4 regions of the Laedolimicola intestinihominis genome follow, and region 3 is predicted to be linked to each of the others. Evidence: riboswitches for the same ligand, from Rfam matches in the RefSeq annotation. Region 3 holds a riboswitch; each other region holds the start of a gene.
The links. A riboswitch is a leader RNA that binds a small molecule or an ion and turns the genes downstream of it on or off. The one in region 3 is predicted to bind cobalamin.

Region 1 (7,504 bases), on a different contig from region 3:
TGGTGCTCTTGATTCCGATTGCTTCCAGCTGAACCCCATACGCCTGCGCAATCACGTCCTGCTGACGGCTGGTTGTCGCTACTATATTGATGTCGATATTTTTGCCGTCCAGTTCGCGGTATCCGTCTCCATCGCCGTCTACGATACCGGCCTCGTCCAGCATAGTCTTAGCTGCCTCCGGATCGTAGCTGTACGGGTTATCCAAATCATAGCCGGGTACCGGCGTATTATTGGTGTAAGTATAGGATCCGCCTGTGGATACATCGCACACGGTCTGACCGTCAATTGCCGTCATCACCGCTTTTCTCAGGGTATCATTGCCCAGCACTCCGTCAAAATTGATAAACCAGTTGCAGACACGGTTTCCACCGGTGACGTCAATCTGATAGGTACCCGCATTCTCCAGGACCGCTCTGTCAGACGCCGCAATATTGATTCCCATGTCGGCTGAACCGTCCTGCAGGGCCATTGCGCGGGCAGAAGCCTCCCCGAGCTTCATGACATTGACCGTCTCAAAGGGTACTTCACCGTCCCAGTAATTGTCATTTTTTACCAGCTGGATATCATGCTCCGGATCGTTGGATACAAAGCAGTAGGGTCCTGTACAAATCGGTCCGTCCGCAGCGATATCGCGATCCGCAGAGCCAGCCACATCGATAATGCCATACCAGGGATACGCAAGGCAGCCCGGCAGGTCTACGGTCGGCTCACTTGTTACAATCGTCACAGTCCAGGCTTCATCGTCTGCGCTGATACTGTCATATGTGAAATAATTCCAGGGGTTTCCATTTCCGCCCTTATTGGGATCTGTCACCTCAAATAATCTCTCCAGGGATTCCTGAACCTTTGTCGCCGTCATCGATTCTCCATTGGAGAAGGTTACATTTTCTTTCAGCTTTATAGTCCAGGTCAGCTGATCGTCCGCTACAGACCAGTCTTCTGCCAACCACGGTGACACGGTGCCGTCGTCCTCAAAACGGGTCAGCGTTTCCAACGCGCCCCAGCGCATCACAAACCAGCTGTTCCAGTCATCTGCCGGATCCAGGGTTGCGCTGGTCAACTCTGTCGCCACATTTAGCTGTGTTTTCGCGCTTCCTCCGTCTGACGCTGCTTTCTGCTCTGTTCCTGCGCTGCCGCCGCATGCTGTGATACTGCCCGCAAGGCACAGGCTAAGGGCAAGGGCAATCAGTTTTTTTCCGTTCATCTTCTCTTTCTCCTCTTCTTTCTTCGTTTTTCTGTTGCATTTGGATCTATCATATCTCTAATACAGTCACCCCAGAGATTAAAGATGACTACCGTAATAAAGACCGCAAGTCCCGGACAAAACAGCAGCCACGGGCTGCTCAGTATATAAGTTCTTCCCTCGCTCAGCATATATCCCCATTCCGGCGTAGGGGGCTGGATTCCAAAACCAAGGAAGGACAGGCTTGCCAGCGACAGCATGATGGTGCCGATATCCGTCGCCGCCGTAATGATCATCGTGGGGAGCGCGTTGGGCAGCATATATCTCATCAGGATTCTGCCATGTCTGGATCCTGAGATTTCCGCCGCCGATATATAAGTCCTGTTCCGTATCTTCAGCACCAGACTTCTGGAAAGTCTGGCGTATCTGGTCCAGCTTACCGCCGCGATTGCAATCATGGAATTTTTCAGGCTTGGCCCAAGAATTCCAGCGATTGCCATAGCCAGAATCAGATCTGGGAAGGCGATCATCATATCGCCCACTCTCATGATTACCGCGTCTGTCACCCCGCCGAAATACCCTGCTATGATTCCAAGAAAGGTACCCACAACCAGGATTACCGCCACCAGAATCAGTACGCTGTATACACTGGTGGTCGCCCCGCAGAGCACCCGGGAGAACACGTCCCGTCCCAGCGCGTCGGTTCCAAAATAGTGTTCTTTTCCGGGCGCCTGGAACGCGTCGCTCAGTGACGCGCTCAACGGATCGTAGGGAACGATTTTGTCCGCCAGGAATGCCACTGCCAGGATAAGGAAAACCAGAATGGAAAGCACCGCAAATCTTGTATTCTTTTTCATCAGTCCTCCCCCTCCCTGATCCTCGGATCAATATAATGATAGGATATATCCACCAGCAGATTTACCACCATATAGATCAGGGCTATCCATAATACGAAGCCCTGGATCAGCGGATAATCCCGCGCCTTTACCGCTCCCACCGCCAGGATACCCAGTCCCGGGTAGGAGAAAATAATCTCCACCACCGAGGTTCCTCCGAGAAGTGATCCAAAGGAAAGCCCCAGCATGGTAACCAGCGGAAGCATGGCGTTGGGAAGAACCTGGCGGAACAGTATTTCCCACTGATTCATTCCACGGGCTCTCGCGCCTGTCACGTAATCCTGGTGCAACTCCTCCAGCACCGCCGTGCGCACCTGTCTGGAATATTTGGAGGCCATGGCAATGGCCAGCGTAATCCCCGGCAACAGCATCTGTTCCATTCCGACGGAGCTGCTCGCCACCTTTACCAGTCCCAGCTTCAAAGCGAAGACATATAATAAGATCAGGCCAATCAGGAAGCCCGGAAGCGAAATACCCAGGAAAGAAAGAAAGCGAACGATATAATCCGCTATCCCGTCCTGTCTGACCGCTGAAAGAATTCCAAGGGGAACCGAAATAATTAACATCAGTCCCAGGGAAAACAGGGCCAGCCGGAACGTTGCCGGCAGTCTTTTCATCAGCAGATCCAGTACCGGGGCGCTTTTACTGAAGGAGGTTCCAAAATCTCCGTGAAAAATACCGCCTATCCAGTCCACATATTGCTGTAAAAAGGGTTTGTCCAGTCCCATGGACTGCCTGGCCTGCTCCAGCATTTCCGGACTCGGAGTAATTCCCAGGGAATCATACATAGCTGTGGCCGGATCGCCCGGCGCAAGGTAGGTTAATAAAAAGGTCAGAAAGGAAATGCCTATCAGCACTACGCACATCTGGATAAGTCTGGATACGAGCCTGTTCTTTTTCACTGTTTTCCTCCGTTTCAATAAGAAAAGCGACTTCATTACACAAAAAAGCCATGGATGCTTTTGCATCCATGACCGATTTTACATGGGAAATAAGCCTTCGCAAATAGATCGTCCGCTAAGGTTGCTGCATAGCAGTTCTCCTGACTCACATATTCAGGGAAGAAGCCCAGCGAACTCTCCACGCCTTCTCAGGTTTACCCCAATGGCGGACTTTCATCTAAGGATCATTCTTTATGTATACAGTGGCGGTACCGTCCATGATTTCCACATGATTCTCTATTCTTTATCAGCCGCCGTACGCGACTGACAACACTATGCCCGTTTATTTTACTTGATTTCTCTATATCTGTCAAGATTTTTCCATTTTTATCTTCCGGTAATTCAGCCTGTCCCTTCGGAAACAGGAATTATTTCTCTTTCTATCCATACTTTCCTTGACCCGCTTCTCTTACATAGGTATAATGGGCATAGATTATTCTCAATACAAAATCAGGTATAAGGAAATCAGACAAATGGATTACAAACTTTTGCTCGACACCGCCGTCATGGCGGGGGAGCTGATGCTGGCCAACGGGGCTGAGACCTACCGGGTGGAGGATACCATGCAGCGGATGCTGGAGCTGTCGGGGCTGAAGACCGCCGAAGCTTTCGTGATGGTGACCGGCTTTCTGGTCACTCTGGACGACCCGTCCATCCAGTCCATGACGGTGACCCGCCGGATTCACAGCCGTGGCACGAACCTGAGTATCATCGACGAAATTAACAGTATTTCCAGAGGACTCTGCAGCGGGGAGCTGGAACTGAAGGAAGCCTTCCGGCAGATAAAAAAGCTGAAAAAGGAACCGCACCCTCCCCAGGCCTTTCTGCTGGCCAACGCGGGCGTGGCCGCGGCCTTTGCACTGACCTACGGCGGAACCTGGCAGGAGGCCTTTGTGGCGGGCGTGGCCGGATTTTTCATGGCCATCTGCCTGTATCTGTGCAACCGCATGAAGCTGCCCGCCTTCTTCGGAATCCTGCTGAGCGCCGTGGTAATCTCACTGTTCGCAGGCGGACTTCTGAAGTTTCTTCCTATTATAGGGAACCTGGATTCCATCATCATCGCGGCCATCATGCCCCTGGTTCCCGGCGTAGCCATCACCAACGCGGTCTTTGACACCCTGCACGGGGATTATATCTCCGGCTCCGCCCGGATGATGGAGGCCTTTGTGGTCGCCGCCTCTGTAGCTATGGGTATTGTCATCGGACTTCGTTTCATTCAGTAAGGAGGCTTTTATGCTGATACAGGTTATCGGCGCGTTTTTTTCCGTTGTGGCCTTTTCTTTTCTGCTGCACGTACCGCGCAAATATATCATCTGGGCCGGTTTCACCGGCGCGGTGGGCTGGTGGATCTATCTGTTTCTCATCGGAATCAATCTGTCTGTGGCCATGTCCACCTTTCTGTCCGGCTGTCTCGTCTCCCTCTGCGGCCAGATTTTCGCAAGGGTCCTGAAGGCTCCGGTCACGATTTTCGTCATCCCGGGCATCTTACCGCTGGTGCCGGGCGCGGGCATGTTCCGCATCGCCCACTCTGTCATCCGTTCCGACGGAATGACTTCCTATTATATTATTCAGACACTGATTGTGGCGGGAATGATCGCCCTGTCCATCATGGTGGTGGACAGTATTTTCCGCTTATTTTTAAAGACCAAAGGAGATTGTCATGTGGATCGCAGATAACTGGACCGATTATGAGATACTGGATACTTCGAAAGGAGAAAAGCTGGAACGCTGGGGCGACTATCTGCTGGTGCGTCCGGATCCCCAGGTTATCTGGGATACGGAGCGAAAGCTGCCTGGCTGGAAGCGCATGAACGGCCATTACCACCGCAGCAAAAAGGGCGGCGGCGAGTGGGAATTCTTCGACCTGCCGGAGCAATGGACCATCCAGTATCCCCTCTGCCAGGGCAAGAATACCTTAACATTCAATCTGAAGCCCTTCAGCTTCAAGCATACAGGCCTCTTCCCCGAGCAGGCTGCCAACTGGGACTGGTTCGGTGAAAAAATCCGCAATGCCGGACGTCCCGTAAAGGTACTGAATCTCTTCGCCTACACCGGCGGAGCCACACTGGCCGCCGCTGCCTCCGGAGCTTCTGTCACCCATGTGGACGCTTCCAAGGGCATGGTAGGCTGGGCAAAGGAAAACGCCCGTTCTTCCGGACTGGGCGAGGCTCCTATCCGCTGGATTGTAGATGACTGTGTAAAATTCGTGGAGCGGGAAATCCGCCGCGGCAACCATTACGACGGCATTATCATGGATCCCCCCTCCTACGGCAGAGGACCAAAAGGAGAAATCTGGAAAATTGAAGAGGCGATCCATCCGCTGATTCGCCTGTGCGCGCAGCTTTTAAGCGATGAGCCGCTGTTTTTCCTGGTGAATTCCTATACCACCGGGTTGGCTCCGGCAGTACTGACCTATATGATTGCCACAGAGCTGAAGAAGTTTCACGGTACTGTCGATTCCCAGGAGGTGGGGCTGCCCGTAACCGCATCCGGGCTGGTGCTGCCCTGCGGCGCAAGCGGACGCTGGGAAACTAAATAGCTTTTTACAAAGTCAATGGCGGCTGGAGGTTCCGGCCGCTGTGTTTCTGTCTAAATGCTAAGGTTTCTTTTACATTCCAGATTATGTTTCATGGGATGCCCATTCGAAGCCTCTGTAATATTTAAAAGTTCAAAGGAGGAATCATTATGAGTAGCATTTATATTGACCCGCAGGTTTACACCGGCCGTCCCGTCAGCCCGGAGGGCCGTCTGGAAAAGGAAATGGCTGTCTATGACCTGCTGGATGAACTTCGGATTCCCTACACCCGTGTGGATCATGAAGTAGCCATGACCATCGAGGAATGTCAGGGCGTGGATCAGCTTCTCGGTATTGAGATCTGTAAAAATCTGGTGCTCTGCAACGCCCAAAAAACGAAATTCTACCTGCTGCTGATGCCCGGGGATAAGCAGTTCAAGACCAAAGACCTGTCCAAACAGATCGGTTCTTCCCGCCTCTCCTTTGCCCCGGCGGAGTATATGGAGAAACTGCTGAATGTGACGCCGGGATCCGCCACGGTTATGGCCTTGATGAATGACCCGCACAATCAGGTACAGCTCATCATCGATGAGGACGTGGCCGCCCATGAGGAATTTGGCTGCCATCCCTGCATCAATACGTCCAGTCTGCGGATGAAGACGGAGGATATGCTGGAGAAGTTTCTGCCGGCGGTGCATCATGAAGCTATTTTTGTGAAGCTGTAATAAAGCCTCTGGCGTTCCAAGTTTAAAATTTCACCTGCCACGCCGATTCTTTGATTCTATTTATATTTGATTTCAGTTTTCTAAGCATTAAAAAAAGAGAGGCGTTCTTCTATTATTATATATGGAAAGAACGAATCTCTTTTATTTTCACACTCTGCTTAGCATCTGCAGAACATACAGAACAGCTGCGCCAGACAGAAGCTTCTGCACAGCTTATCCATGCCTTCCGCCTGCCGCTGATAGGACTGACTGTTCTGGCTGTATACATTTTCCGCATAACGGAAGCTCTGGAGTGTCCGCTGATAAAGCGGGTTATTCGGCTCTAACTGCAATGCTTTCTGAATCTGTGCCACCGCCAGCATCTGATTATTCAGACCATAGTTGGCCAGGGAGCTTAAATAGTACCATCGGGCGTTCCGCTCAGCGCCGGGCATACCGTTCAGCACCGAATCCGCGAACTGGTATTTTCCCATATTGATGAAGTCTATGGCCTGACGCATGGTTTCGCTGTCGGTGCAGACCTGCCGGGGGCGCTCCGGTCCCATGCGCATCCCCCAGAAACCGAAGAAATCCTCGAAGCTTCCAAAACCGCCGTAAGGGCCGCTGCCATAAGTGCCATTTCCACTATTTCCATACGGACCGCTGCCAAAGGGACCATTTCCAAAAGGATTCTGCCCGTAACTGCCTGCTCCGCCATAACTGCTCTGCCCATAGCCGCCATAGCTCTGCTGCTGTCTCCGGTATTTCTCCGGGTTATTCAGCATATCGTAGGCCTCGTTAAGCTCGTTCATTTTCTCCGCTGCCTGCGGATCGTCCGGATGAAGATCAGGATGGTATAATTTTGCCTTCTGACGATAGGCTTTTTTTATCTCTTCCCTGGTGGCGTCCCGGGACACCCCAAGTACTCTGTATGGATCGTCAACCATCCGTTTTCTCCTTTCCACGTATTTTCGCGTAATACTGCTGCCAGATGCCACCGTAGAGGATATCACGGAGCAGGTGTTCGTCCTGCACCAGCGGCAGCTTTTCAAAGACCTCCATGGCATTACCCAACGGAAGCCCCAACACCGGTTCCATCTCTTCCGGTTTTTTCTTCATCTCAAAAAGAGGGTTATAGTTACCCGTTTTCATGTCCTTTTTATAATCCATAGTCGCATCCATCAGATAGATGAAGCGACCCAGCTCGTAGCCGAAGACCCTGAGACTGTTGCTCCAGAAATCCTCCTCGTACACAAAGAGCTCCG
Region 2 (7,504 bases), on a different contig from region 3:
CGCACCAATGTAAAGCCCTTCCGGGAATTCCATGGGCATATCCTTGGCGCTGTGGACAGCCAGATCTACCTCTTCCTTTAGCAGAGCCTCCTCCAGTTCCCGGGTAAAAACGCCCTTGCCTCCAAAAGAGGTCAACGATTTATCCAGAATCTCGTCGCCCTTCGTAGACATTTCCACGATTTCTATCTCCGCCTCCGGGAAAGCCGCTTGAATGCGCCGCCGCACCAGATCGGTCTGTACCAGAGCCAGTTTGCTTTTTCTTGTACCGATTCGAATCTTCATAATTTACTCCTGTATTTCCATGAGCGCTGACCTCGATTTCACTTCATTCTATCTCGGTTGCGGGCCTTACTTTAACGCGTAGCCTCTGGGGGTGATCATTCTACCGCTGCTTACATAGGTCTGCGAGTTTCCAATGATAACTACGCTGAACATATCAATCTCCGCGTTTTTAAGCTCCGCTAAGGTTGTAATCTGCTTGCTTTCCTCTTTGCGTCCCGCGTGACGCACGATACCCACAGGAGTTTCCGGCTGCCGGTAGCGCATCAGGATTTCCGCTGCCTGCTCCACATAGCCGGTACGCTTTTTGCTCTTGGGATTATACAGGCAGACGATCAGGTCGCCCTGACCGGCGCAGTCCACCCGCTTCATAATCAGATCCAGCGGCGTCATCAGATCGCTTAAGCTGATCACTGCGAAATCATGCATCAGCGGCGCACCCAGTACAGAAGCCGCCGCGCTGGCTGCCGTCACACCCGGTACGGTCTCGATCTCGATATCCGCATTCATTTCCTCTGCCACCTGGTAAATGATACCTGCCATGCCGTAGATGCCGCTGTCTCCGGAGCTGACCATGGCCACGGTCTGATCCTTCATAGCTTCCTCCACTGCCATCCGGCAGCGCTTCACTTCCTGCATCATGGGAGTCGCCAGATAATTCTTATCCGGGAAGAACTCCTTTAACATCTCCACATAGGTGGTATAACCGGTGATAATATCCGCATTGTTGATAACGTCGATACATTTGGCGGTCATATGCTCATAACCGCCGGGGCCGAAGCCCACCACGTATAATTTTCCCATTGTATTCTCCATTTTCTATCTGAAACTCTATCGGGCTCCTTTTCCGGAATCCCGCTGATATCTGCTTATTTCTCCGGCTCCCGCAGATTCTCCACAAATGCCTCCAGCTCCTCCGGGCTCGCATTCTCCCGGATTCGGTAAAACAGCTTGTCAATGGCCTTGCCGAAGCCCTTTTTCTCCGCTTCCTCTTCCATCCAGTGCTTGACCTCCTGCATCCGGGGTACCGCCTGCTGGAAAATCATCCAGCGCATGAAATCCTCTTCAAACTCTTCCAGAATCTCACCCGCCTGACAGACTGCTTCCTTCTTGGCCCGGTTGTTAGTCTCTGCTAACTCTTCAAGGTCGTCCATATTATAAAAGAAGGTGTGGGGGAACTCGGCGATGGTCTCCTCGATGTCCACCGGAACCGCCAGATCCACGAAAACACGGGGCTTATCCGTCGTCATGTGCTCCTTCACCTTCGTGCCGGTCAGCGTATAATGGGGGCTGGCCGTAGCGCTGATAATCACATCCATGGCGTTGATGTAATCGTAGCGCTCCTTATAATCAATCAGGGTATTGGATTCGCTCTTGATATGGGCGTCGTGGGTCATCGTTACATTGCGGATGGTGCTGTAGATATTTAAGCCCTTCAGGCTGTACAGATTCTTCAGTACGATACCGCCGATCTGACCGGTACCGCCGATAACCATAACATTTTTACCCGCCAGGCTTCCGCCAAAGGCTTCTTCCGCTGCCTTGACCGCCAGGGTCGCCGTAGATACCGAGGTCTTCGACAAATCCGTATCCGTCTTAATCTTCTTGGAACAGGTCACGGCATAGCGGAACAGGGTATTCAGGTATTTGCCGCTGTTGCCCGCCTCCTGTGCCAGCGCATGCGCATGCTTTACCTGGCCGAGAATCTGATCCTCGCCCACCACCATGGAATCCAGTCCCGCTGTCACGGAAAACAGGTGATTGACCACTTTTCTGTCCTGATAGAAGCGCAGATAATCGGATACGTCCTCTTTCACGGCTGCCGCTCCGGATTCCCGGAGAATCAGCTCCTGCAGCCTGGTAAATACGTTTTTCTTCTTATCCTGGTTTTTATCAAAATAGGTATAAATCTCTGTCCGGTTGCAGGTAGCGATAATGACGCTCTCTGCCGCGCCGCCCTCGTCTATGAGGATTTTCTCAAGCTCCGCCTGCTTCTCTTTGGTAAAGGCGAAAAGCTCCCGAACCTCCAGCGGCGCCGTCTTATGGCTGATGCTGATAAGCCGGATGCTCATTACGCTTCGACTCCCTTCCGGAACTCATGGGTAAAGGTCTTGTCATAAAGCCTGGACAGCTCATAATCATCTCCCAGGAAATCTCCTACTACAGTCAGCGCAGTCTTGGTGATGCCTGCTGCCTTTACCTTCTCTGCAATGTCCAACAGGGTTCCTCTTACAATCTTCTGTTCCGGCCAGCTTGCCTTGTATACAACTGCCACAGGTGTATCCGGACGATATTCTTTCCGAAGGGTTGCGGACAGCTCATCCATCATACCGATGCTCAGGAAAATGATCATGGTGGCGTGATGTCTGGCCAGATCCTGAAGCTTTTCCCCCTCCGGCATGGGCGTTCTGCCCTCCATGCGGGTCAGGATCACCGTCTGGCTCACACCCGGCAGCGTGTATTCCTTCTTCAGGGCTGCCGCAGTCGCCAGGAAAGAGCTGACCCCCGGAATGACCTCATACTCGATACCCATGCGATCGAGAGCGTCCATCTGCTCCCGGTGCGCGCCGAAGATAGCCGGGTCGCCGGTATGTACACGGACCACCTTCAGGCCCTTGGCTTCGCCGTCCTTCATGACAGCCAGAACCTCTTCCAGGGTCATGGTGGCGCTGTTATAGATCTGCGCGCCCTCCTTGGCGTCCGTCAGCACCTTGGGGTTTACCAGAGAACCTGCGTAAATGATAATATCCGCGCTGTCGATCAGTTTCTTTCCCTTAATTGTCAGAAGCTCCGGATCTCCCGGGCCTGCTCCGATAAATGATACCATTGTTTTACCTCTTCTCTCTCTTAATGATGACGGTTGTAAAGTAACTGTATGTTCTCTCCGGATCCAGGGATCCGATATATTCGTCCTTCATACCCACGCAGCTGATGACCGTAGCGCAGCTTTCCGCGCGGTCATACTTTTTCATCAGCTCCAGGATGCGGCCAATGCTGCCTCCTGCCTTCATGATGACCACGTTGTCATAGTGGGCGATGGCCTCCTCCACCTGCTGCTCCGCACGGACGGAGGGCACGATCACCAGGGACTCATTTCCCTCCATCAGCGGTAACCGGGCCGCAGCCGCTCCGCTGCAGAAGGATGGGATACCCGGGATAATCTCCGTTTCAAAGCCATGCTCTGCCACATACTGGTTCACATACATATACGTGCTGTACACGGACACATCACCCAGGGTAATCATGGCAATGCTTTTTCCGCGGGAAAGCTCCGCCGTCAGCTGCTCACAGGCTGCGGCTCTGCATTTTTTCCGTTCTTCCCTGTCCTTTGCCATCCGGAAAATGACTTCCATCAGGCTCTTATGCTCCAAATCCACCACCGGACGGATAATTTCCAGTGCGGTGCTCATCTCTCCGGCCTCTTTTACCGGAACCGCAATGATATCTGCCGCATCCAGAATCCGCTTTGCTTTCAGTGTCAAAAGCTCCGGATCGCCCGGACCCACGCCGATGCCGTATAATTTACCCTTCATCTATTTATTCTCCTCCTGCTCCTGGGCTGCCCGGGCGCGGTTCATGGCGTCCTCGGTCAGATCCTTTACGATTTCACTTGCGATCAGAAGTCCCGCTACGGACGGTACATACGCGGTAGAGCCGGGAACCGATCGCCGCTCTGGGCATTCCCCGCTTACTTCCCCGTTCTCGATGGGGCGCACCGCCTTCTCTCTGGAATAAAGCACCTTCAGCTTCGGAATGCCCCGTTTTTTCAGCTCCTGCCGCATCACTCTCGCCAGCGGGCATACGCTGGTCTGGTAGATATCCGCCACCTCAAACAGAAAGGGGTTCAGTTTATTGCCTGCTCCCATGCTGCTGATAAGGGGTACGCCAGCCTTTTCACATTCCTCTGCCAGAGAAATCTTCGCGGTGACCGTGTCAATGGCGTCCACCACATAGGTATAGCTGCCAAAGTCAAACTGTTCCTTATTCTCCGGAAGGAAGAAGCAGCGGTGCGTCTCCACCTGAGCCTCCGGATTGATATCCAGAATCCGCTCCTTCATTACGTCGGTTTTGTACCGGCCTACGGTTTTCCGGGTAGCGATAATCTGACGGTTCAGGTTCGTCAGACATACCTTATCGTCGTCAATCAGATCGAAAGCCCCCACGCCGCTCCGGGCCAGGGCCTCCACTACATAGCCACCCACGCCACCGATACCAAAGACAGCCACCCGGGCTTCCTTAAGAAGCTCCATGGCTTCCTTTCCCAGCAATAATTCAGTTCTTGAAAACTGGTTTAACATTTTTTCTGTATCTCCTCTCACCGCAGGAAAGCTGTCGAAATTTTCCAGCACAGAAAACAGGAGAGATCCGTATTGACAGATCTCTCCCTTTGATCGACAGTTATTTTTCTTTTCCTGCTGTCAACTGTATCCGGAACCGCTTTCCACGGAAGCCTGTCCATTTCCCGCAAAGAGCAGGTAGCCTGGCTTGCAGACACGCTGCTTACAGTGACCGGATCGCTCAGGCCTTCCACCTGATTCCCCTGCTTTATGCATCATGCATACTCTCTGCGTTATACCTTAGTCAGTGTAGCATACAGACGGGCTTTCGTCAACAAAATATACCCTATAGGGTTTCCCTTTTAACAGGTTGCTCCTCCTGTCAGATGAAGCTGCGCATCCAGAATCTCCTGCTTTCTCTCCAGAATTTCATCAGACAGAAGCTGCTGCTCCACGTTATCGAAGCCGAGACGTTCGATGGTCGCAGCGAAACGTTCGCCGGTAATGCCCTGCTCCCGATACAGGAGAATCGCCTTTTCAATCACGTTTAAGGCTTCTTCCTTACTGGTGAACACCTTACGCAGCGCTTTTCCGTGATTGATTTTTTTGCCCCAGCGGCCGCCGATGTAAATCTTAAATCCGTACTGACCGTCTTCGATGGCGTCGAAACGGCATTGACCCACACAGCGGCCGCAGTTGTTACAGATTTCTTTGTTAATCTCCAGAACGCCGTCCTTCACCTTTGCCGCGCCGATGGGACAGGCTGCCTCTACGCTGCACTTCTTACATCCGTTACAGCTATCCTCGTCAAATTCGGGGATTCTCTGACCGATGATTCCCAAATCATTTAAATCCGGTTTTACACAATTGTTGGGGCAGCCGCCTACCGCAATCTTAAATTTGTGCGGCAGCTTTACCGTGTGATACCCCTCATAAAAACGGTGATGGATTTCCTCGGAAATGGCGAAGGAATCCAAAAGTCCATACTGGCAGGTGGTTCCCTTACAGGCTACAACCGGGCGTACCACAGAACCGGTTCCACCTGTAATTAGTCCTTCTCTGGCAATATATTCCTTGAATTCTTCGATTTTGTCGTAGGGAACGCCCTGTACCTCCACCGTCAAACGGGTGGTAAAGGTTATCACTCCGTTTCCGAATTTTTCCGCCGCTTCCGCAATGCATCTCTGCTGCGCAGCCGTTATCTTTCCATTGACAGTAATGATTCTTGCCGAGAAATTATCGGTTCCCTTATTGCTCAGAAATCCCATTGCCTTTACGCGCTTTTCATCTTCCTTGCTGATTGTTAATGTAGCCATTGCGTGCCTCCTTTTATTCTTCCTCTGTTAATTCTGTATGGAAGGTCATGCCGCCCTCCAGTACCTTTGTATCCGTATATCCGTAAGCCTTCAGACGGTTCTGCACCAGATAAGCCCGTTTTCCCTTGGAACATACCAAAAGCAGCTTTTCGTTCCTGCCAAGCCCGTCTGCCGGACCGTCCAGGCTGTTCAGATCCACATAGGGATACCCGTGCAGCGACGGTGTAATACCCGCATCCACGATCCGATAATTTTCTCCTTCTTCCGCATACTCTGCGGCCGTCATGCTGTCCAGCTCCCCGTTCAGCTTATTCAGCAGAATATTCACTGCATGCTGCAGCGGATGAATGGCGGTGGAGAAGGGCGGTGCATATGCAAAATCCATATACTGCAGATCCTCCAGCGTTGCTTTCATGGAAATCGCTGTAACAGCAATATCTGCCAGCTTGTCCACGGCGCCTTTGCCTGCCGTCTGCATTCCCAGCAGTCTGTGGCTTTCCCGATCTGCCACCAGCTTGATGACAAACAAATCTGCTCCCGGATAATAATGGGCCTTGTCATCTACCACACAGATGACACTTTCCACCGGATATCCTGCATCCTTTGCCGCCTGCTCTGTGAGGCCGGTTCTTCCAATCTGGATGCCTGCAAGCTTTGCCACACCGGTTCCCAGGACTCCCGGATAGCTGATTTTCTTTCCGGCCAGATGCATGGCAGCTGCCCGGCCTGCGATATTGGCAGTGGAACCCATGGGAGACCACTGGGGCTTTCCGGTAATCCGGTTCGTTACCATAGCGCAGTCGCCGACCGCGTAGATATCCGGATCATTTGTCTGCAGCGCCTGATTTGTCAACAGAGCTCCTTTGAACATTTCCAGACCGGCGTCCTGTAAAAATTCCGTATTGGGACGGATTCCCATAGCCAGGATGCAGGCGTCCGCCTTCATGGCACGGCGGGAGGTTTTTACCTTTTCTACCTTCTCCTCCCCGAGAATTTCTTCCAGGCCCGTTCCGGTAAAACACATGACGCCCGCGTCCGCCAGCTTATTTTCCACATAATCCGCAATCTCCGGATCCAGGAAGCCCGGCAGAATATGGGGCGCGAAATCAATGACAGATACCTTCACATCCTTCGCCGCCAGATTTTCCGCGATTTCCAGTCCGATAAATCCACCGCCCACGATCACTGCCCGACGGATCTCTCCAGCCTCCACAGTCTGCCGAAGCATATCTGCGTCCTCCGGCGTTCTCATATAAAATACATTTTTCAGCTGCGTGCCCGGGCAATCCGGCTCGAAGGGACGCGCGCCCGTGGCAATCACCAGCTTATCATACGCATAGGTTTCGACTGCTCCCGTATCCAGATTCACAGCCTCCACGGTTTTCCCTTTTCGGTCTACTTTTGTCACTTCAGTCCGGATTTTCACCGACACTCCGGTTACTTTTTCATAAGATTCCGGCGTATGCACCAGCAAATCCTTTTTTTCCCGGATCACGCCGCTCACATAATACGGAAGACCGCAGCCCGCATAGGAAATATCCTTTCCCTTTGTCAGGATCCGGATGTCCGCATTTCGATCTTCCCGCTTCAGCTTGGCTGCAGCCTTGGTTCCGGCTGCTACACCGCCCACTA
Region 3 (7,504 bases):
GCCCGGAAAATCAGAAGCCTCTGAAGCTTGGGCAGAGGAATCGGAAGGTGCAGAAGCCTCGGATGGAGAGAATCGGAAAGAGGAGGTTACCTTATTGTTTGCAGGCGACCTGTTTCTGACTGATGTTTTACAGGAAAAATACGAGCGAAATGGCATTTCTGCAGTGGCCACATCAGATTTGCTTTCCATTACCCGCGGCGCCGATATCTTCATGCTGAATCAGGAATTTCCTTTTGGAACTACCGGTGAGGCAATGGAAGATAAGCAATATACCTTCCGGGTGGATCCCAAATATGCATCTGTATTACCGGAGCTGGGGGCAGATATCGTGACCCTGGCCAATAACCATATGCTGGATTATGGACGGGGCCCGCTTAAGGAGACCCTTGAAGCGTTGGACGAGGCAGGAATTCTCCATGTGGGAGCGGGGCAGAACCTGGAGGAGGCAAAGGCTCTGAAAACCGTGGAGGCAGGCGGACGGGTCATTGGCTTTCTGGGAGCCACCCGTGTGATTCCGGAGCATTCCTGGACTGCGTCTCAGAGCAATTCCGGTCTCTTTACCACCTATGATCCCACGAAGCTTCTGGAGGAGATTCAGGCTGCGAAGGAGACCTGCGACTATGTGGTGGTCTATGTCCATTGGGGAATCGAGCGGAACACAGAGCCGGAGGATTATCAGAAAACCCTGGCCCGCCAGTACATTGACGCCGGGGCAGACGCTGTAATTGGCGCGCACCCCCATGTGCTGCAGGGCATCGAGTATTATCATGGAAAGCCCATATTCTACAGCCTGGGTAATTTCATTTTTGCGAACCGGGCTTACGAGACCATGATGGCGGAGCTGACTCTGACCGACAGCGGCGTGGATGTCCGGGTGATTCCCTGTGTCAGTACGGCCAATCAGATGGGGCTGATGAACAGCGGCGAACGGGCTGGCTTTTATGGCAGGCTGCAGGAGCTGTGCTTTGGCGGGATAGCGATAGATGAAGGGGGGAGGGTACCAGAGTAGAAGAGAACATGCTGACAGGGCTTTGGATAAGGAAAAGCGAAAGCTCTGACAGTCAGGAAAAGAGCGGTTCTTTTTGGTATGTTAGAAGTGAATAAATTATCAGAAAAATATAAAAAAAACATGCAATATAAAGAATTTAATTTTTTTGGAAAAAACACTTGCATTTCCCCTTGCCTTATTATATACTAAACAAGTCGCAAGGGTGCGGCACAAAAACATAGGAAATGGTCGATTGGTCAAGCGGTTAAGACGTCGCCCTCTCACGGCGAAAACAGGGGTTCGATTCCCCTATCGACTGCTGAAAAGCTTCTGGTTATCCAGGAGCTTTTTTGCTCTATAGGAAGCACCGTGTTACATGAAAGTGCAAAAGCCATGATTCCTATAGAGCAAAAAGCCCCTCCGGGGGATCGCACTGCGGCGGAATGGAATAATGTCGCTTACGCGACCCGCCGCAGGCGGAGAATCCTGCTTTGCAGGATTCTTTCTTAATGTGCACTGCGGCGCTGTGGAAGGAACTGGCACAGATTAACAATATTTGATGCTTGACAAGAAAAAAGAAAATAGGTAATATATCTAACGGAGTGAGTGCCGGCTAACAGAAATGTTGGGCCGGTGAAAAGGGAAACAGGTGTAAATCCTGTGCGGTGCCGCCGCTGTAAGCGCGAAGTTTCAGGGCCGTTTTCCTTCACTGTCCGTAAGGTACAGGAAATGGTACGGGACGGGAAGAAGGAAGACAAATAAGGCCGGCGTAAGTCAGAAGACCTGCTTATTCTGCTTTTGCTGTCACGGTCCATGACATTTGCGAAAGATAGAGGGCGCAGTGCGTCCGGATGCCGAATACGGGTGCATCTTCTGATTTGGATAGATCAGAGGGTGCTTTTTTTATGGACAAATTATTATACAGAACGAAGGAGAAGAAACATGAAGAAGAAAGTAGTAAGCGTACTCTTAAGTACCTGTCTCGCGGCGAGCCTGCTGGCTGGCTGCGGTTCCAAGGCTGCGGACACCACAACAGAGGAGAACACAGAGGCTGCCGAAAGCACCGACGAGGCAAAGGAGACTGCAGACGCAGACGACGCCTATGAGCCGGTTACCATTACTCTGAACCTGGAGCGTTCCGGACTGGGCGAGAACGTAGAGTACACCATCACAAAAATGCCCTCCGCTGTGGTAGCTTCCGGTGACCAGATGGCAGACTTTTTCTTTGATCTGGGACTGCAGGATCAGATGGTAGGCTATACCAAGGGCTTTTGCTGGAGTACGGCTTCCGAGTATCCGGCCCGCGATCAGGTTCCCCAGCTGATGAACCCGGGCGAAGGCCTGACAAATCTGTCCAAGGAAGAGCTGCTGGCAACCGGCTGCGATTTCCTGATGGGCTGGGATTCCACATTTTCTGATAAGAATTTCAACAAGGATTTTTGCGATGAGAATGGTATCGCCATGTATTTCCCGTATGTATGCACAGACAGCGCAACCTTTGCGGATCTGTATAAGGACTATGAAACTCTGGGCGAGATCTTCAAGGTGCAGGATCTGGCAGCTGAGAAGGTGCAGGCTATGAAGGATACCCTGCAGGAGGTGCAGGACGCTCTGGGCGATGAGGCCTATGAGAATCCGGTAAAAGTATTTGCTTATGATTCCGGAGAGGATGTACCGTTTACCGCTTGCCAGGGTATGCCGGGCGACATCATCAAGAAGGCCGGCGGTATCTCCATCTTCGATGATATCGAAGCAGGCTGGGCAAAGCCCTCCTGGGAGGAAGTAGTAGAGCGTGATCCGGACGTGATTCTGATTCTGGAGTATACCGGAGACGATGTAGCAGAGAAGCGGGAGTTCCTGGAGACCAATGAATTCACCAAGGATCTGCGCGCCGTAAAGGAAGGCAGAATCTACTCCGTATGCTGCAGCGATATGCAGGGTAGCGCAGGAAGCGCCAATGCAGTGAAGACCATTGCAGAGCAGCTGTATCCGGACAAATTCTAACAGGGGAAAAGACAGGGGAGTGAAAGCTCCCCGTTTTTCTTGCTCATTCTATCTATGTTCTCGAAGGAGGAATCTATGAAAGGAACAGCAAAATCAGGGAAAGGCCGTTTTTTTGTGACACTGCTTTTGGTACTGTTGCTGATTGTCGGGGTATTAACCATATCGGTCACCATCGGCGCAGTGAACGTTTCGGCCGGCGATATTGGAAAAATTCTGGTAAATAAAATTTCTGGGAAGGATATCTTTCGGATTGCCTGGGAGGGCAAGACAGAAAATATCATCTGGAATATCCGGTTTCCCCGCGTGCTGATGGCCTTTATCGTAGGCGCGGGACTGGCGCTGTGCGGCGTCCTGATGCAGGCGCTGACCAAGAATCCCCTGGCGGATCCCTATGTACTTGGCATCTCCTCCGGCGCTTCCGCCGGAGCAGTCTGTGCCATCCTGCTTGGCTGGTTCAGCTTCATGGGCGGGTATTCCGTTATCTTTGGCGCTACCATGGGAGCGGCTGTCTCCATCTGTCTGTCTTTAAGTATCGCCTCCATTCATGGTCGGATTACCTCGACGCAGCTGGTGCTGGCGGGTATCGCGACTTCCGCCCTGTTCTCCGCCTTTACCAATCTGATGGTATACGGAATCAATACGGGATCGGATAAGACGAAGATGGCGCTCTATTGGATGGTAGGATCCTTAAGCGGAGCCACCTGGAGCAAGCTGAGATATGTGGTGGTGGTTGGCGTTGTGGTAATCGTGGTTATTTTCCTGTTCGCGAAGGAGCTGGACGTATTGCTTCTGGGCGACGACGTGGCGGAAACTCTGGGTGTGGATACCCGTAAAATGAAACTGGTTATTATTGCGGCTTCCACGATCCTGACCGGCGTTGTGGTATCCGTCAGCGGCGTTATCGGATTTGTGGGGCTGGTTGTACCTCATATTATGCGAAGCTTTGTGGGATCCGGACACAGACGGCTGATCCCTATGGCGATTCTGGGAGGCGGTCTTTTTACAATGCTTACCGATCTGATTTCACGCACCATCATTGCTCCGTCTGAATTACCCATCGGCGTGGTGGCGGCCTTTTTCGGCGCGCCCTTCTTCCTGTATCTGATTCGCCGGGGCAATATGGGAAAAAAGTAGAGGAGGCAGAATATGAGTTTACAGGTAAAAAATCTGGATTATCAGATAGACGGAAAAAGCATTCTGGAACAAATCTGCCTGGAGGTGAAGGACGGGGAATTTGTCGGTCTGGTAGGACCGAACGGCTGCGGCAAATCTACGCTTCTCAAAAATATCTACCGGACCTACAAGCCGGGCCGGGGGACAGTCTTTCTGAACGAAAAGGACGTGCTGGATTTTTCCTTCAAGAAAATGGCCGGAGAAATGGCAGTCATGGCCCAGGAAAATCATGTGGAGTTTGATTTCGAGGTGCGGGATATGGTCATGTTCGGCCGGTACGCCAAGAAAAAATTCCTGCAGGGGGATTCGGCGGAGGACAAGAAGCTCTGTGAAAAATGCCTGAAGGAAGTGGGACTGTCCGGCTACGAGCACCGTTCCTACTTAAGCCTCTCCGGCGGCGAGAAGCAGCGTGTGCTGCTGGCCCGGGTGCTGATGCAGGAGAGTGCCTTTATTGTGCTGGATGAGCCCACGAACCATCTGGATGTGAGCTATCAGTATCAGATTATGGATATTTTAAAGGGGCAGGATGTGACGGTATTTTCATCTATTCATGACCTGAATCTGGCGGCCCTGTACTGCGATCGGATTATTTTCATGTATCAGGGGAAGATTGTGGATTACGGTACGCCGGAAGAAGTGCTCACAAAAGAAAATATCCGGGAGTACTTTGGAATTGAAGCGCAGATCACAACCAATACGGCCACCGGAAAGCGCCAGATCTATTATCTGCCGGGCTGGATAAAAAGCGGAAAAAGGGCTTGACAAAACCAGTTTCCCCTGCCTATAATAAACGCAGATTTACACATAAACCAAAAGGCTTTGACGGGAACAAGTAGAAGTCGGAGGGAGCGGACAGAAAGCAGCCGGGCGATGAGAGGCGCGCGTATCTCCTGATTTTGAATACATCCCCGAGCTTCGCACCGAACCCATTTCCGGAAGCAGTTTTCCGGGGCAGGAAGTAGGCTGCGACGGAATCCCGCACCCGTTAGCGTGCTAGAGTGTCGATACCGGGCACTTGAAGAGGTAAGCAGCGCGAGCTGTTTATGAAAAAAGGTGGTAACACGAGCGTAGCCCTCGTCCTTTTATAAGGATGAGGGTTTTTTTACGTAAGCAATGAGCCGTGCATTCTGGGCTACAGGAACATTTTTCATGCTTGCATGGGAAATGTGGATGGAGCCCGGAATATAGGGCGAAGCCCGTGAACCCTGGCCTTGAAAAAGCCAGGGTTTGCACAGCAGAGTGAATTTCTAATTAGGAGGAAGAGAACATGGCAGAAAATATTTATGACGTACTCATGGAGCGCGGCTTCATAGAGCAGTGTACCCATCCGGAGGAGGTAAGAGAGCTCCTCGGAAAGGAAAAAGTAACCTTTTACATCGGCTTTGACGCCACTGCAGACAGCCTGACCGCAGGACATTTCCTGACCATCATGGCTATGATGCATATGCAGCGGGCAGGACATCGTCCCATCGCCCTTCTTGGCGGCGGAACCACCATGGTGGGAGACCCCTCCGGCAAGTCCGATATGCGTAAGATTATGACAAAGGAAACCATCCAGCACAATGCGGACTGCTTCAAGAATCAGCTGTCCCGTTTCATCAACTTTGACAACGACAACGCGATTCTGGCGAATAACGCGGACTGGTTGCTGGATCTGAATTATGTGGATTTCCTGCGTGAGGTGGGAGCGCATTTTTCAGTAAATCGTATGCTGAACGCGGAGTGTTACAAGCAGAGAATGGAGAAGGGACTGACCTTCTTTGAGTTTAATTACATGATCATGCAGTCCTACGATTTCCTGAAGCTGAATCAGATGTACGGCTGTCAGATGGAGCTGGGCGGCAATGACCAGTGGTCCAATATCATCGGCGGCGTAGAGCTGATCCGGAGAAAAGAGAACAAGCCGGCTTACGGCCTGACCTTCAAGCTTCTGACCACCAGCGAGGGTATCAAGATGGGCAAGACCATGAAGGGCGCTGTATGGCTTGATCCGGAAAAGACCTCTCCCTACGAGTTCTACCAGTACTGGAGAAACATCGAAGATGTGAAGGTAGAGGAGTGTCTGGGACTTCTGACCTTCCTGCCGATGGACGAGGTTCGTCGCCTGGGAGCTCTGGAGGGCGCGGAAATCAATCACGCAAAAGAGGTTCTGGCATACGAGATTACCAAGATTGTACACGGCGAGGAAGAAGCTAAGAAAGCGCAGGAGGCTGCAAGAGCCCTGTTCGCCAACGGCGGCAAGACCGACGATATGCCCACCACAACCTATGCGAAGGCCGACCTGGACGAGGGCAAGGATATCCTGACTCTTCTGGTGGAGACAAAGCTGGCTCCCACCCGTTCCGAGGCGAGACGTCTGGTACAGCAGGGCGGCGTGACGGTCAATGATGTAAAGGTAACAGATGTGTACCAGAAATTTACCACCAATGATATGGACGCCGACGGAGCGTTGGTGCTTCGTAAGGGCAAGAAGGCATACCACAAGGTAAAGGCTGATTAATATGGAAGAAAGACAGTATCTTTCCCGCGTCCGCGCCTTCCTGAAGAAAAAGGGCTGGGAATATGAATATACGGAGGAGGACGGGCTTGGCAGCATCGACTTCTCCTACCGCGGCGTCCCCTATCACATCTGGGAGTTTGAGGAAAACGGTGAGCGCGGCGCAGAGACCAATCTCTACCACGGCGGCCGTCAGCAGGAGGTCCTCGGCGACTACGAGGAAGAGCTGATCCGGGAAATGAAGCGCTGGTAATTGACAAACCCTATTCCAGAATTTATAATAAAAAAGATTTTAGAATAGAGAGAGCCTGTGTAACGAGATATGGGCTTAGGAGGGAACAAATGAAACAGTATGGCGTAAATGAACTTCGAAGAATGTTCTTGGAATTTTTTGAGAGCAAGGGACATCTGGCAATGAAGAGTTTTTCTCTTGTACCTCACAATGATAACAGTCTTCTGCTGATTAACTCTGGTATGGCTCCGCTGAAGCCGTATTTCACCGGCGCGGAGATTCCGCCCCGCCGCAGAGTGACCACCTGTCAGAAATGTATCCGTACAGGCGATATTGAAAATGTAGGAAAGACCGCCCGTCACGGCACCTTCTTTGAGATGCTGGGCAATTTCTCCTTCGGCGATTACTTCAAGGACGAGGCGATTCACTGGACCTGGGAGTTCCTGACCGAGGTGGTGGGACTGGACAAGGATCGTCTGTATCCGTCCGTTTACGTGGAGGACGACGAGGCGTTCAATATCTGGAATAAGGAAATCGGGATTCCGGCAGAGCGGATCTTCCGCTTCGGCAAGGAGGATAACTTCTGGGAGCACGGCGCAGGCCCCTGCGG
Region 4 (7,504 bases), on a different contig from region 3:
ATGTGGGAATTCTGGTGTTCCTGGTTATCCTGGGAGCCATTGTGTCACTGATGAACCGGGCCGGAGGCTCGGCGGCCTTCGGACGGTGGGCCGGCGAGCATATCAAGACCCGCACCGGCGCTCAGCTTGCTACGGTAGCCCTTGGCGTTCTGATTTTCATCGACGATTATTTTAACTGCCTGACCGTGGGAAGCGTCATGCGTCCCGTGACGGACAAGCACAACATTTCCCGGGCGAAGCTGGCGTATCTCATCGACGCCACAGCGGCTCCGGTCTGCATCATTGCCCCCATTTCATCCTGGGCGGCGGCCGTAACCGGTTTCGTAGAGGGTGAGGACGGACTGGCGCTTTTTGTCAGCGCGATTCCCTATAATTTCTACGCGATTCTGACTATCGTTATGATGATTACGATAGCAATTCTGAACATAGATTTCGGTTCTATGAAGGTCCATGAGGACAACGCAAAGAAGGGCGACCTGTTTACTACGCCGGACAGACCTTACGGCAACGCAGAAGGCCTGGATAACGTGGGAAATGGTTCCGTAAAGGATTTGCTGATTCCGATTCTTTCCCTGATCATCTGCTGCGTCATCGGCATGATTTACACCGGCGGCTTCTTTGACGGCGCGGACTTCGTGACCGCCTTCTCCAACAGCGACGCGTCCATCGGTCTGGCCATCGGAAGTGCTTTCGCCCTGGTCATCACGATTCTGCTGTATGTGAGCCGTAAGGTCCTGGGCTTCAAGGAGTGCATGAACTGCATTCCCGAGGGCTTCAAGGCCATGGTTCCGGCTATCATGATTCTGACCTTCGCCTGGACCCTGAAGGCCATGACAGACAGCCTGGGCGCCGCGGAGTTCGTGGCTAATCTGATTAAGAGCAGCTCTCAGGGTATGGTTGCTCTGCTTCCGGCTATTATTTTCCTGGTTGGATGCTTCCTGGCTTTTGCCACCGGAACCTCCTGGGGAACCTTTGGTATCCTGATTCCGATTGTGGTAGACGCGTTCCAGACCACCCATCCGGCGTTGATGACCGTGGCCATCTCTGCCTGCATGGCGGGCGCTGTCTGCGGCGACCACTGCTCCCCGATTTCCGATACGACCATTATGGCGTCTGCGGGAGCCCAGTGTAACCATGTAAACCATGTGTCCACCCAGCTTCCCTATGCGGTCAGTGTAGCAGTGATTTCCTTTATTACCTATATTGTGGCAGGATTTACCCAGTCTGCGCTGATTTCTCTGCCGGTAGGAATCATATTGCTGCTCGCTTATCTGTTATTTATGAAAAAACGGGCGAAATAATGCAAAAAGGAAGAAAAAATAGCGGAAAAACAGTTGATTATTTCAGAAAGACTGCTATAATGCTTGTGTAGGTTATGTGAAATCAAATAAGAAACAGCTGGTGCCGTTAAAAAACGGAGAATAGGGAAGCAGGTGAGAGACCTGCGCGATCTCGTCACTGTATGCAGGAGCGGCTTATCATACGTCACTGAGCCATCGGGAAGACGATAAGCAGCGCTTGTACTGTAAGCCAGGAGACCTGCCAGACTGCGGCGCATGGAGTCGAAAGATTCCGGATCACGAGGATTGATAGTGCCAGATGGGGTATAGACACAGCTGTTCCGCACAGCGCTGTTTTGCGTGGATGGGCGAACAGATGTAAAGCTGACGATTGAAAATCCGACGATCCACAGGATCGTCGGATTTTTTAGCAGATTCCTTCTGATCTTATGAATTTCATTTAACTGAAAAATTTTTGCAGGAGGAAAAGAAAATGAAAAAGAAACTTGTAACACTGTTATGTGTAACAACTCTGACAGCATCCATGCTGGCAGGCTGCGGCAGCAAGGCTGAGACGCCGGCTGCAGACACTACTACTACGGAAGAGACCACAGACGCTGCAGAGGAGACTGCAGACGACGCGGACGCAGATCAGGCTGCAGCTGACAACGTAGCAGCCCTGATTGACAAGATCTATGTGCAGGAGAGAACAGAGACCACAGACGCTGACTGTAAGGCAGCCAAGGAAGCATGGGACGCTCTGACAGACGCTCAGAAGGAGCTGGTAGAGGGCGAGAACGCTGACCCGGATTACTTCGGACGCGACACCGGAGACGCTTCCAAGGATGATCCGAGAAACCAGGACGAGATCGGCGAGAACGAGCTGCTGGTAGTAAGCTTTGGTACTTCCTTCAATGACAGCCGTGTAGCTGATATCAAGGGTATCGAGGACGCTCTGGCAGAGGCAAATCCGGACTGGTCCGTAAGACGTGCCTTTACCGCGCAGATTATCATCAACCATATCCAGGCCCGCGACGGCGAGGCAATTGACAACATGGATCAGGCTCTGGATCGCGCAGTTGCCAACGGCGTAAAGAACCTGGTTGTACAGCCGACCCATCTGATGCACGGCGCTGAGTACGACGAGCTGATGGAGGCGGTAGACGCATACAAGGATAAATTTGAGTCTGTAAAGGTAGCTGAGCCGCTTCTGGGCGAGGTTGGAGCAGACGCTTCCGCAGTTAACGCTGACAAGAAGGCTGTTGCTGAGGCTATTACTGCTGAGGCTGTAAAGACGGCTGGTTTCGATACTCTGGACGCAGCAAAAGAGGATGGCGTGGCATTTGTATTCATGGGTCATGGTACCTCCCATACCGCAAAGATTTCCTATAGCCAGATGCAGGCACAGATGAAGGATCTGGGATATGAGAACGTATTTATCGGAACCGTAGAGGGCGAGCCGGAAGATACTGCATGTGAGAATGTGATTAACGCAGTTGCAGAGGCTGGTTACACCAAGGTTGTACTTCGTCCGCTGATGGTAGTTGCAGGCGACCATGCAAACAACGACATGGCAGGCGACGATGACGATTCCTGGAAGAGCATGTTCAACGCATCCGGCAAGTTCGAGAGCGTAGACTGCCAGATCGCAGGTCTGGGCGAGATCGAGGCAATCCAGAATCTCTATGTTGCTCATACCGCAGAGGCTATGAAATAAGTAAGGATAAAGGACAAGAAAAGAAATGAAGAAGAAAATCATCGCGTTAATGGGAATGGCAGTTATAAGCTGCGCACTGCTGATGGGCTGCGGCAGCAAGGCGGAGACGCCGGCTGCAGAGACTACCACAGAAGCGGAAAACTCCGATGAGGAAACTGCCAAGACAGAAGAAACGGCGGAGCCGGAAAAGGCTGACGCAGAAGAACCTGCAGCACCGGCACTGGAGGACGGCGTTTACACCGCAGATTTCAATACAGACAGCAGTATGTTCCATGTAAATGAATTTTACGAGGGAAAGGGAACTCTGACCGTAAAGGACGGACAGATGACCATTCATGTGGTTATGCCTTCCAAGAACATTGTGAATCTGTATGAAGGTCTGGCAGAGGATGCCCAGAAGGACGGCGCAGAGCTTCTGCAGCCGACCGTAGAGACCGTAGATTTCGGCGATGGTACAGAACCGGAGGAGGCCAATGCCTTCGACGTACCGGTACCCGCACTGGACGAGGAATTCGACCTGGCGCTGATCGGAACCAAGGGCGTATGGTATGACCATAAGGTCAGCGTATCCAATCCGGAGCTTCTTCAGGACTAATACGCGAAATGCAGAATAAATGTAATGATTCAGGGGACTGAACCGTTACGAATAAGTAAAATGCAGGGGCTGTTGTGGAATGTGCAGAACGTTTTGCGGCAGCCCCCTTGTTCAAATAAGATTCGAGGGGTAAAGCTATGACAATCGATGAATTACAGCTGGCAGACGGCAATTACACAGTGGAAGTGACCATGGAGGGCGGCAGCGGCCGGGCTACCATCGAATCGCCCACCGCGTTGTCTGTGGAGGACGGACAGGCCGTGGCCCAGATTACCTGGAGCAGCAATCATTACGACTACATGATCGTAGGTGGTGAGAAATATCTTCCGGTGAGCACAGACGAGCATTCAGTCTTTGAGATTCCGGTGGCAGTGTTCGATGAGGGAATGGACGTGATTGGCGATACCACGGCCATGAGTACGCCCCATGAGGTGGAGTATACGCTGACCTTCGCGTCAGATTCCATCCGGGGAGAGGGCGGCAGCGCAGCAGGCAAATCCGGATCCGCCACAGCGGCAGCAGGCATCGTGATTATAGTAGCGGCGGCAGCGATTGCAGCGGTTGTAATGCGGAAAAAGAGGAATACGAAAGCATGAAAAAGAAACTGATGGCACTTCTTCTGTGCCTGGCTATGTGTCTGGGACTTACGGCCTGTGGAGCAGGCGGTTCCGGAACGGCAGAGAACAGCACGGATATCAGTGACGAGCTGACCTATACAGACAGCACAAAGCTGGAATACGCGCAGAAATTTACTATCGACAATTATGAGGGCGGCTACGCGCTGATTACCGTCGCGGATGACGGACGTTTCCTGGTGGTTCCGGAAGGAAAAGAAGCGCCGGCGGATCTGGCGAAAGATATCACTGTGTTACAGCAGCCCATTCAGAATATATATCTGGTGGCTTCAGCAGTTATGGACATGTTCGTGTCCCTGGACGCCTTGGATACCATCAGGTTCAGCGGCACCAAGACGGAGGGCTGGTATATCGACGCGGCGAAGGCGGCCATGGAGAACGGCGACATTCTCTATGCAGGCAAATATTCCGCGCCGGATTATGAGCAGATTTTGGCCCAGAACTGTGGTCTGGCCATCGAGAATACCATGATTTCCCACACGCCGGAGGTACAGGAGCAGCTGGAAAAATTTGGAATTCCAGTACTGGTGGATCACTCCAGTTATGAGCCGAATCCCCTGGGACGGACCGAGTGGGTGAAGCTCTACGGCCTTCTGACCGGCCATGAGGAGGAAGCCGAGGCGGCCTTTGCCAAAGAGGCGGACGCCTTCGAGGCTATCAGCGGCGAGGCGGCCACGGGTAAGACGGTGGCATTTTTTTATATCACCAGCAACGGCGAAGCCAACGTGCGGAAATCTGCCGACTATCTGCCGAAAATGATTGAGCTGGCTGGCGGCACTTACATTTTCCGGGAGCTGGGAGATGAGGATGACGCCATGTCCACCATGTCCATGCAGATGGAGGAGTTTTATGCAGGAGCGAAGGACGCGGATTACATCATTTACAACAGCACCATAGAGGGACAGCTTTCCTCGGTGGACGAGCTTCTGGCCAAGAGCCCATTGCTTCAGAAATTCAAGGCGGTGCAGGAGGGGCATGTGTACTGTACGACCAAGAACCTGTATCAGTCCACCATGGAGCTGGGTACAATCACGTCGGATATTCACCGGATGCTGGTGGGGGACGACGGAGATTTGACTTATCTTTACAAGTTAAACTGATACGATTCGGAGCGCAAAGAGAGGGATCCGGAAAGTATGCGCCGGATAACAGAAACACGGTAGCTGTGAGGATTCGCACAGTGACAGAAGGGAACGAGAACAATGGGTAACACAACAGGCGGCAGAAATGCCCGAAACAAAGGAAGATACTGGGCCGCATTTCTGATATTGGCCCTGTTGGTGCTGGTTTTTCTGGTCTTGAGCATCTGCATCGGAACCGTGAACATTCCGCTTTCGGAGATTCCAAGGATACTGGGCAAAAATGGAGGCGACGATACCTATACGGATATCGTCATGGGCATCCGATTTCCCCGGGCGGCAGCAGCTGGCATCCTGGGCGGCGGTCTGGCTCTGTCCGGTTATCTGTTGCAGACCTTCTTCCATAACCCGATTGCGGGTCCCTTTACCCTGGGTATCTCCTCCGGCGCAAAGCTGGTGGTGGCCCTGGTCATGGTGGCGGCCCTGGGAAATGCTTTTGCTTTAAGCTCCTGGGTCCTGATCATCGCGGCCTTTGTGGGAGCCATGATCTGTATGGGCTTTGTGATTCTCATGTCGAAGGTGATGGATCAGATGTCCATGCTCATTGTCAGCGGCGTCATGATTGGCTATATCTGTTCTGCAGTGACGGACTTTGTTGTAACCTTCGCTGACGACGCGGACATCGTCAATCTGCACAATTGGTCTAAGGGAAGCTTTTCCGGCATGACCTGGGACAATGTGCTGATTATGGCCATCGTGGTGGGTATCACGGCTATCTGTGTCTTTCTTATGTCGAAGCCCATCAGTGCTTACCAGATGGGCGAGGCCTACGCGAAAAATATGGGTCTGAACGTGCAGGTGTTCCGGATTCTGCTGGTGCTGTTGTCCAGTGTTCTGTCCGCCTGCGTGACGGCCTTTGCAGGCCCGGTGTCCTTCGTGGGAATCGCGGTGCCCCACCTGGTTAAGAATTTATTCGGGACGGCGAAGCCCATCCTGATGATACCGGCCTGTTTCCTGGGCGGGGCGGCTTTCTGTCTGTTCTGCGATCTGCTGGCCCGGACCATGTTTGCCCCCACTGAATTGTCCATCAGCACGGTGACAGCAGTATTTGGCGCGCCGGTGGTCATCTATATTATGATTCACAGAAAGAAGGAGAGGGCTGAGTAGCATATGGATACCTATTATTTCTACACGGAAGGACTGACTGTCGGCTACCACGGCGTTCCCCTGATCAAAGACATCCGAATCAGCCTGAAAAAGGGTGAAATCCTGACTCTCATCGGTCCCAACGGCGCGGGCAAGACTACGATTCTGAAAAGTATCATCCGGCAGCTGGCGCCCTTAGGCGGCGTGGCGGTGCTGGACGGCAAGGCTATGGGGGATTTGAGCGGCAAGGAACTGTCTCAGAAGCTTTCTGTAGTGCTGACCGAGCGCATCCATCCGGAAATGATGACCTGCCGGGACGTGGTGTCCACAGGCCGTTATCCCTATACGGGAAAATTCGGCGTACTCTCCGGGGAGGACTGGGCCGTGGTGGATGAGGCCATGGATTTGGTGCATATCCATGAGCTGGCAGATCGGGATTATACGAAGACCAGCGACGGTCAGAAGCAGCGGGTCATGCTGGCCCGGGCGCTCTGCCAGCAGCCGGACATTATTGTGCTGGACGAGCCCACTTCATTTCTGGATATCCGTTACAAACTGGAATTCCTTTCCATTATTCAAAATATGTCACGGACAAGAAATCTGTCTGTCATCATGTCCTTACATGAACTGGATCTGGCAGGCCGTATCTCGGATAAAATTGCCTGCGTGCGGGGCGATAAGGTGGATCGGTTCGGGACGCCGGAGGAGATTTTCACCGAAGGGTATATTCCGAAGCTGTATGGCATGACCGTGGGAACCTACGACGAGCTGACCGGCGACCTGGAGCTCCCGGCTGTGGATGGGGAGCCGCGGGTCTTTGTTATCGCCGGAAATGGCACGGGCACGGCGGTATTCCGAAAGCTTCAGCGGGAGCGAATCCCCTTTGCAGCCGGGATCTTGTGGGAAAATGATTTGGATTATCCGTCGGCGAAGGCGCTGGCAGTGCAGACGGTGAGGGTATCGGCTTTTCAGACGATCGGAGAGGAGCAGATCGCGGAGGCGAAACGGCTTATAGATGGCTGTGAACGGGCGATTTGTACCGTGAAACTTCC

Region 1: it holds a riboswitch for cobalamin, as region 3 does, so the genes downstream of both, nikB (nickel ABC transporter permease) here and WMO29_RS06290 (ABC transporter substrate-binding protein) in region 3, are expected to answer to the same signal.
Region 2: it holds a riboswitch for cobalamin, as region 3 does, so the genes downstream of both, WMO29_RS00520 (tRNA threonylcarbamoyladenosine dehydratase) here and WMO29_RS06290 (ABC transporter substrate-binding protein) in region 3, are expected to answer to the same signal.
Region 4: it holds a riboswitch for cobalamin, as region 3 does, so the genes downstream of both, WMO29_RS16220 (sirohydrochlorin cobaltochelatase) here and WMO29_RS06290 (ABC transporter substrate-binding protein) in region 3, are expected to answer to the same signal.

What each region holds. Positions count from the first base shown of each region.
Region 1 is NZ_JBBMFE010000002.1:317,510-325,013, forward strand. Features, by position in the region: gene WMO29_RS03900 (ABC transporter substrate-binding protein) at 1-1,204, opposite strand, end outside; gene nikC (nickel transporter permease) at 1,201-2,040, opposite strand; gene nikB (nickel ABC transporter permease) at 2,040-2,981, opposite strand; cobalamin riboswitch at 3,095-3,313, opposite strand; gene WMO29_RS03915 (threonine/serine exporter family protein) at 3,494-4,243, shown strand; gene WMO29_RS03920 (threonine/serine exporter family protein) at 4,254-4,697, shown strand; gene WMO29_RS03925 (class I SAM-dependent methyltransferase) at 4,681-5,559, shown strand; gene WMO29_RS03930 (prolyl-tRNA synthetase associated domain-containing protein) at 5,706-6,260, shown strand; gene WMO29_RS03935 (DnaJ domain-containing protein) at 6,419-7,186, opposite strand; gene WMO29_RS03940 (DUF5685 family protein) at 7,179-7,504, opposite strand, start outside.
Region 2 is NZ_JBBMFE010000001.1:132,052-139,555, reverse strand. Features, by position in the region: gene hemC (hydroxymethylbilane synthase) at 1-282, opposite strand, end outside; gene cobJ (precorrin-3B C(17)-methyltransferase) at 349-1,083, opposite strand; gene hemA (glutamyl-tRNA reductase) at 1,149-2,351, opposite strand; gene cobM (precorrin-4 C(11)-methyltransferase) at 2,351-3,106, opposite strand; gene cobI (precorrin-2 C(20)-methyltransferase) at 3,111-3,812, opposite strand; gene WMO29_RS00520 (tRNA threonylcarbamoyladenosine dehydratase) at 3,813-4,577, opposite strand; cobalamin riboswitch at 4,733-4,860, opposite strand; gene WMO29_RS00515 (ferredoxin-like domain-containing protein) at 4,919-5,872, opposite strand; gene WMO29_RS00510 (FAD-dependent oxidoreductase) at 5,886-7,504, opposite strand, start outside.
Region 3 is NZ_JBBMFE010000004.1:111,087-118,590, reverse strand. Features, by position in the region: gene WMO29_RS06300 (CapA family protein) at 1-1,009, shown strand, start outside; tRNA gene WMO29_RS06295 (tRNA-Glu) at 1,236-1,307, shown strand; cobalamin riboswitch at 1,576-1,793, shown strand; gene WMO29_RS06290 (ABC transporter substrate-binding protein) at 1,931-2,992, shown strand; gene WMO29_RS06285 (FecCD family ABC transporter permease) at 3,068-4,126, shown strand; gene WMO29_RS06280 (ABC transporter ATP-binding protein) at 4,139-4,927, shown strand; gene tyrS (tyrosine--tRNA ligase) at 5,433-6,665, shown strand; gene WMO29_RS06270 (kinase) at 6,667-6,915, shown strand; gene alaS (alanine--tRNA ligase) at 7,005-7,504, shown strand, end outside.
Region 4 is NZ_JBBMFE010000023.1:9,379-16,882, forward strand. Features, by position in the region: gene WMO29_RS16215 (Na+/H+ antiporter NhaC family protein) at 1-1,301, shown strand, start outside; cobalamin riboswitch at 1,383-1,562, shown strand; gene WMO29_RS16220 (sirohydrochlorin cobaltochelatase) at 1,774-2,997, shown strand; gene WMO29_RS16225 (hypothetical protein) at 3,023-3,592, shown strand; gene WMO29_RS16230 (hypothetical protein) at 3,730-4,188, shown strand; gene WMO29_RS16235 (ABC transporter substrate-binding protein) at 4,185-5,327, shown strand; gene WMO29_RS16240 (iron chelate uptake ABC transporter family permease subunit) at 5,430-6,473, shown strand; gene WMO29_RS16245 (ATP-binding cassette domain-containing protein) at 6,477-7,504, shown strand, end outside.